2 linked regions of the Aggregicoccus sp. 17bor-14 genome follow. The main gene of each other region encodes a partner of the protein of the gene in region 2 in a complex. Links are inferred from orthologs where the notes say so. Each region holds a gene or a part of one and is shown on either strand. Other genes may lie near its edges.

Region 1 (3,223 bases), on a different replicon or contig from region 2:
CTTGTCCGCCACCACCCCGAACACCGCGTGTACGCGGCGCCCCGGATACTCGGCGTCGAGCGCGGCGAGCAGGGCCTGCACGCCCGCGGGGTTGTGCGCACCGTCCAGCAGCACGGTCGCCTGGGGGGCGAGCCCGAGGCCTCCGAGGCCTCCGAGGCCTCCGAGCTCTTCGAGCCGCCCGGGCCAGCGCGCCTGCAGGAGCCCCTCGCGCGCCGCGCGCGCGCTCACGCCCAGGCCGCGTTGCGAGAGCTGCTCCAGCGCCGCGAGCGCCACGGCCGCGTTCTGGCGCTGGTGCGGGCCGCGAAGGGAGAGCACCAGGCGCTCCAGGTGCCCGGAGGCGCTGCGGTAGTGCAGCCCCGCGCCCTGCCCCTCCATCGCGAAGTCGCGCCCCTCGAGCAGCAGCGGCGCGCCCACTGCGGCCGCGCGCGCCTCGATGACGGCGAGCGCCTCGGGCGCCTGGCGCGCGCACACCGCCGGCACGCCCGGCTTGAGGATGCCCGCCTTCTCACCCGCGATGGCCGCGAGCGTGTCCCCCAGCAGCGCCTGGTGGTCCATCGAGATGGGGGTGAGCGCGGTGACGAGCGGGCGCGCGGTGTTGGTGGCGTCCAGCCGGCCGCCCAGCCCCGTCTCGAGCACCGCCACGTCCACCGCCTCGCTCGCGAAGTGCCAGAGCGCGACCACCGTGCCGAACTCGAAGTAGGTCAGCTCCTCGGCGGCCCCGGGCGCGCGCTCGAGCACCTCGAGGATGCGCCTGCCCAGCACCGCGTCCTCGATCTCCTCGCCGTCCACCTGGATGCGCTCGTTCACGCGCACCAGGTGCGGCGAGGTGTAGAGCGCCACGCGGTGGCCCGCCGCGCGCAGCGCCGCGGCGGCGAAGGCGCAGGTGCTGCCCTTGCCGTTGGTGCCCGCCACGTGCAGCGCGGGGTAGCGGCGCTCGGGGTGGCCCAGCTGGGCGAGCACCGCCTGCACGCGCTCGAGGCCCAGGCGGATGGTGGAGGGCGAGAGGCTGGCGAGGAAGGTCAGCGCCTCGTCCGGCGTGCGCGGGAGCGGCATCGTCCCCGGCCCTCGCCTAGCCGAGCAGGCCGATGACCTGGGCGAGCTTCGTGCGCATCTCCTTGCGGTGCACGATGGCGTCGATCATCCCGTGCTCGAGGAGGAACTCCGAGCGCTGGAAGCCCTCGGGCAGCTTCTGGCGGATGGTCTGCTCGATCACGCGCGGCCCCGCGAAGCCGATCAGCGCCTTGGGCTCGGCGAGGATGATGTCGCCCAGCCAGGAGAAGGAGGCCGCGACGCCGCCCGTGGTCGGGTGCAGGAGCACCGAGACGTAGGGCTTGGTGCCGGTGCGGAAGCGCGCGATGGCCGCAGAGGTCTTCGCCATCTGCATGAGGCTGAAGATGCCCTCCTGCATGCGCGCGCCGCCCGAGGCGCTGAACACAATGGCCGGGCACTTGAGCTCGTGCGCGCGCTCGAACACGCGCGTCACCTTCTCGCCCACCACCGAGCCCATGGAGCCGCCCATGAACTCGAACACGAAGCAGCCCACCGAGACCGGGTGGTTCTCGATGCGGCCCACGCCGGAGATGAAGGCGTCGTTCTCGCCGAGCGCCTTGCGGGTACTCTTGAGGCGGTCCTTGTACTTCTTGGAGTCGCTGAAGCCGAGCGGGTCCTCGGGCTCGAGCTCCTTGTCGAACTCCTCGAAGCTGCCCTCGTCCAGCAACGCCTGCAGCCGGACGCGCGCGGGCCAGTTCATGTGGTGGCCGCACAGCGGGCACACGTTCCAGTTCTTCTCCAGCTCCTGGCGGTAGATGATCTCGTCGCAGCTCTCGCACTTGGCCCACAGCCCCTGCATGCGGCTGGGAGCGGAGCGGGTGTCCGCGGGCGCTTCGGTGTCCACGGCGATGCGGGGCTTCTTCGAGAACCAGGCGGCCATGGGGCGGCGGGTTAAACCGCCGGGGCCGCCTCCGTCAACCGTTCCCTCGTGCCGCGCTGCGCCGTCTTGCTACAGTCCCCACCGCCATGAGCGCCCCCTCCTCCCCGTCCGGTCCCCCCACCCCCGAGACTCCCACCGCGCCGTTGGTCGCCGCCGGGACGCCCCCCGCGGCCCTCGCCCCCGCGGCGGGCCACGGCAGCGCGCACGGCGCGGCGCACGCCGGGACCCACGGCGACGAGCCCCACCTGCACCCCGAGCACTTCACGCTCTCGCCCGACGTGGCCCGGCTCCCGCTCGCCCGCCGCCGCCAGCGCCTGGGCGCCATCCTGGTGGACCTCGCGCTGGTGGGCGTGCTCAGCCTGGCCTTCAGCTCGCTCGCGCTGCTCGCCGGGGCCTTCGCAGGCACCCTCCTCTACTGGGCAGCCGGCCGGCCCTTCGCGCCCACGTGGATGCGCCAGAAGACCACGCGCATCGCGCTCGCCTTCGCCCTCTGCATCGCCTTCATCGGCGTGGGGCGCATGGTCACGCGCGTGCACGAGAAGCAGGAGGCACAGGAGAAGGCCCGCGAGGACGAGGAGGAGATCGCCTCCGACGCGCGCGAGCGCGCCGAGGGGAGGCACGGCGAGTCCCCCATCACCTTCAACACGCTGGGCCTGGGCGCAGGCGAGCTGATGCGCCTGGCCACCACGACGAGCCCGGAGGAGGCGCGCGCGCTCGCCGAGAAGCTGGGCGCCCGGGTGAAGAAGGAGAAGGACCCTGCGCGCGCGGCCGGGATGCTGCTCGAGATGGTGGACAACGAGGACGTGCCCATCTCGGACGTCTCGCGCGCCGAGCTCACGCGCGTGCTCTCGCCGCTGGCGGGCGCCCCGGCGCAGCCCGTGGCCGCCCCGGCTGACGCGGCGGCGGCGGGCGCGGCCCCGGATCCGCACCTCGCGGAGCTCGCGACCCTGCAGCGGCGCAACCTCACGCTCGCGGCGCAGGTGGCGCGCCTGGACAAGACGAAGGACCGGCTGGAGGAGGAGCTCAAGGAGGCCCAGGAGGAGCACGGCATCCGCCACTTCCTCATGGTCAGCGTGCACGACCTGGGCTTCGGCATCGGCTGGAGCTACGTGTACTTCATCGGCTTCCTCGTGCTCTGGAAGGGCCACACCCCGGGCAAGCGCCTCTTTGGCATCCGCGTGGTGCGCATCGACGGCCGCCCCATGACGCTGTGGCGCTCCTTCGAGCGCTTCCACGGCTACGCCGCGTCCATGCTCACCGGCTTCATGGGCTTCATCCAGGTGATGTGGGACC
Region 2 (3,144 bases):
CCGCTCCCGCTGGACCCTGAGCCCCCGAGCCCTCCGCCATGTCCTTCCGCACCCACCTCGAAAGCGTGGTCAACCAGGTCGACGGCGCCCTCGCGTGCAGCATCATGGGCTTCGACGGCATCGCCGTGGAGACGCACCAGAAGGACGAGGCGGGGGAGCTGGAGCTCTCGACCGCGTGGGTCGAGTACGCGAACCTGCTCACCCAGCTCAAGGGCGCCGCCGAGGCGCTCAAGACGGGCAGCGTGAGCGAGGTGAGCATCAACAGCGAGCGCGTGCTCACGCTGATGCGCATGGTCACGCCGGACTACTTCCTCGTGCTCGCGCTCAAGGCCGAGGGCAACTACGGCAAGGGCCGCTACGTGCTGCGCATCACGGCGCCCAAGGTGAAGGCCGAGCTCTAGCTCTCCTGGCCGCTGTGCAGAGGGACGCAACATCCCGGGGACGGCGCATTGCGCCGTCCCTTTCCTTTTGAAAAGGGCACCCCCATCAGCTAGACAGCCCGGACTTTTCCAGCTGTCCGAAGGAGTCGTGCGTCATGGCGGGTGTGATTGATACCTCCGAGTTCAAGAAGGGGATGAAGATCGAGATCGACGGCGAGCCGTTCGAGATCCTCGACTTCCAGCACGTGAAGCCCGGCAAGGGCAGCGCGTTCGTGCGCACCACCATCCGCAGCCTCCTCACCGGCCGCACCCTCGAGCCCACGATGAAGTCGGGCGACAAGGTCGGCAAGCCGGACATCGAGGACAAGGACATGCAGTACCTCTACAAGGAGGGCGAGGACTACTACTTCATGGACACTCGCAACTACGAGCAGACCTTCATCAGCGAGAAGGTGCTCGGCGAGCAGAAGAACTTCCTGAAGGAGAACATCAACGCCTCGATCCTCTTCTACAACGGCAAGGCGATCGGCGTGTCCCTGCCCAACTCCGTGGACCTCAAGGTCACCAAGTGCGACCCCGGCATCCGCGGCGACACCGTCTCCGGCGCCCTCAAGCCGGCGGAGCTCGAGACCGGCTACTCGGTCAACGTCCCGCTCTTCATCAACGAGGGTGACGTGCTGAAGATCGACACCCGCGACGGCAAGTACCTCACGCGCGTCTCCACCGGGGGCTAGCCCCCACCGCGCCCCACAAGGCAATTCCGCGGGGGGCCGGGGCCAGTGGCCGGGCCTCCCGCGCGCACTTCACTCACGAGGGAGAGGGACGGATGGCAACGAAGCGCAAGGCGAATCAGCCCGCGGCGGCTCAGACGGGCGCGGTGCGCGTCCAGGGCAACACCACGCTGGACGTGGACGCGCTGCGGCAGATCGTGGAGATCCTCGAGGCCTCGGACGTCACGCGGCTCACCTGGACGCGCGGCGACGAGCGGCTCTTCATCCGCCGCGGCCAGGCCCCCGCCACCACCATCGTGCACGCGGCCCCCGCGGCCCCGGCCGTCACCGTGGCGAGCGCCCCGGCGCCTGCCTACGAGGCGCCCCGGCCGGTGACCCCCGGCGTCGCGCCGGCCCCCGCGGCCGGCTCTGCCGCCCCCGCCAAGGCGGAGACGAAGCCGGGCCACGTGGTGACCAGCCCCTTCGTGGGCACCTTCTACCGCACGCCCGCCCCGGACCAGCCCGCCTTCGTCGAGGTGGGCGCCACGGTGCGCAAGGGCCAGGTGCTCTGCATCGTCGAGGCGATGAAGTTGATGAACGAGATCGAGGCCGAGGTGGCGGGCCGCGTCGCCGAGGTGCTCGTGGAGAACGGCCAGCCGGTGGAGTTCGGGCAGGCGCTGTTCCGCATCGAGCCGGCCTAGGCGCGCGGTCCCCCGAGGGCCCGCGAGGCGGGCCCATTGCGATTGGAGAAGACGGCGTGTTCAAGAAGGTCCTCATCGCCAACCGGGGCGAGATTGCCCTCCGGGTCATCCGTGCGTGCCGCGAGCTGGGCATCGCCACGGTCGCCGTGCACTCCACCGCGGACGCGCACGCGCTGCACGTGCGCTTCGCGGACGAGTCGGTGTGCATCGGGCCGCCTCCCTCCAAGGAGAGCTACCTCAACATCCCCGCGCTGCTGTCCGCCGCGGAGATCACCCGCGCGGACGCCATCCACCCGGGCTACGGCTTCCTCTCGGAGAACGCCGAGTTCGCCGAGGTGTGCGCGAGCTGCAAGATCCACTTCATCGGGCCGCGCCCCGAGATGCTGCGCCTGATGGGCAACAAGGTGCGCGCGCGCGCGGCCGCCCGCGAGGCGGGGCTGCCGCTGCTGCCCGGCAGCACCGGCACGGTGAAGGACCCGAAGGAAGCCGAGGACATGGCCAAGCAGATCGGCTTCCCGGTCATCCTCAAGGCGGCGGCGGGCGGCGGCGGCAAGGGCATGAAGATCGTGCGCGAGCCGAGCGCGCTCGCGCAGGCCTTCAGCACCGCGGCGGCCGAGGCGGTGGCGAGCTTCAACAACGGCGAGCTGTACATCGAGCGCTACGTCGAGAAGCCGCGCCACATCGAGATCCAGGTGGTGGCGGACGAGCACGGCAACGTCATCCACCTGGGCGAGCGCGAGTGCTCGGTGCAGCGGCGCCACCAGAAGCTCATCGAGGAGGCGCCCAGCCCCGGCGTCTCCCCGGAGCTGCGCGCGAAGATGGGCCGCGTCTCCATCGAGGCGATGAAGCGCATCCGCTACAACAACGTCGGCACCATCGAGTACCTGATGGACGAGACGGGCGCCTTCTACTTCATGGAGATGAACACCCGCATCCAGGTGGAGCACCCGGTGACCGAGCTCGTCACCGGCATCGACCTGGTGCGCGAGCAGATCCGCCTCTCCTACGGCGAGCCGCTCAACCGCACGCAGGACCAGATCACCATGACCGGCTCGGCCATCGAGTGCCGCGTCAACGCCGAGGACCCGGTCACCTTCGCCCCCTGGCCGGGCAAGATCACCGGCTACAGCGTGCCGGGCGGCTACGGGGTGCGGGTGGACTCGGCGGCGTACGAGAACTACACCGTGCTGCCCAACTACGACTCCCTGCTCGCCAAGCTCATCGTGCACGCGGAGAACCGCGAGACGGCCATCCGCCGCATGCAGCGCGCCCTGGGCGAGTACGTCATCGAGGGCATCCGCACCAACATCCCCTTCCACCGCGCCGCGCTCGCCGAGGACGCGTTCCGCGAGG

Evidence for each region.
Region 1: the proteins of accB (region 2) and accD are in contact, whole or in part, in a solved structure (PDB 8UXZ), measured with the Escherichia coli proteins. The link is inferred for Aggregicoccus sp. 17bor-14 from one-to-one orthologs.

What each region holds. Positions count from the first base shown.
Region 1 is NZ_VJZZ01000001.1:730,862-734,084, forward strand. Bases 1-2,914 are described here. They hold accD (acetyl-CoA carboxylase, carboxyltransferase subunit beta), read right to left. Parts: upstream 1,931-2,914; coding sequence 1,070-1,930; downstream 1-1,069. Other genes in these bases: FGE12_RS03220 (folylpolyglutamate synthase/dihydrofolate synthase family protein), read right to left, coding at 1-1,053; FGE12_RS03230 (RDD family protein), read left to right, coding at 2,017-2,914. Outside these bases: more of FGE12_RS03230, read left to right, coding at 2,915-3,223.
Region 2 is NZ_VJZZ01000009.1:15,717-18,860, forward strand. Bases 164-2,998 are described here. They hold accB (acetyl-CoA carboxylase biotin carboxyl carrier protein), read left to right. Parts: upstream 164-1,206; coding sequence 1,207-1,791; downstream 1,792-2,998. Other genes in these bases: FGE12_RS17785 (hypothetical protein), read left to right, coding at 164-401; efp (elongation factor P), read left to right, coding at 536-1,114; accC (acetyl-CoA carboxylase biotin carboxylase subunit), read left to right, coding at 1,848-2,998. Outside these bases: FGE12_RS17780 (hypothetical protein), read left to right, coding at 1-20; more of FGE12_RS17785, read left to right, coding at 39-163; more of accC, read left to right, coding at 2,999-3,144. UniProt on the Escherichia coli protein: This protein is a component of the acetyl coenzyme A carboxylase complex; first, biotin carboxylase catalyzes the carboxylation of the carrier protein and then the transcarboxylase transfers the carboxyl group to form malonyl-CoA.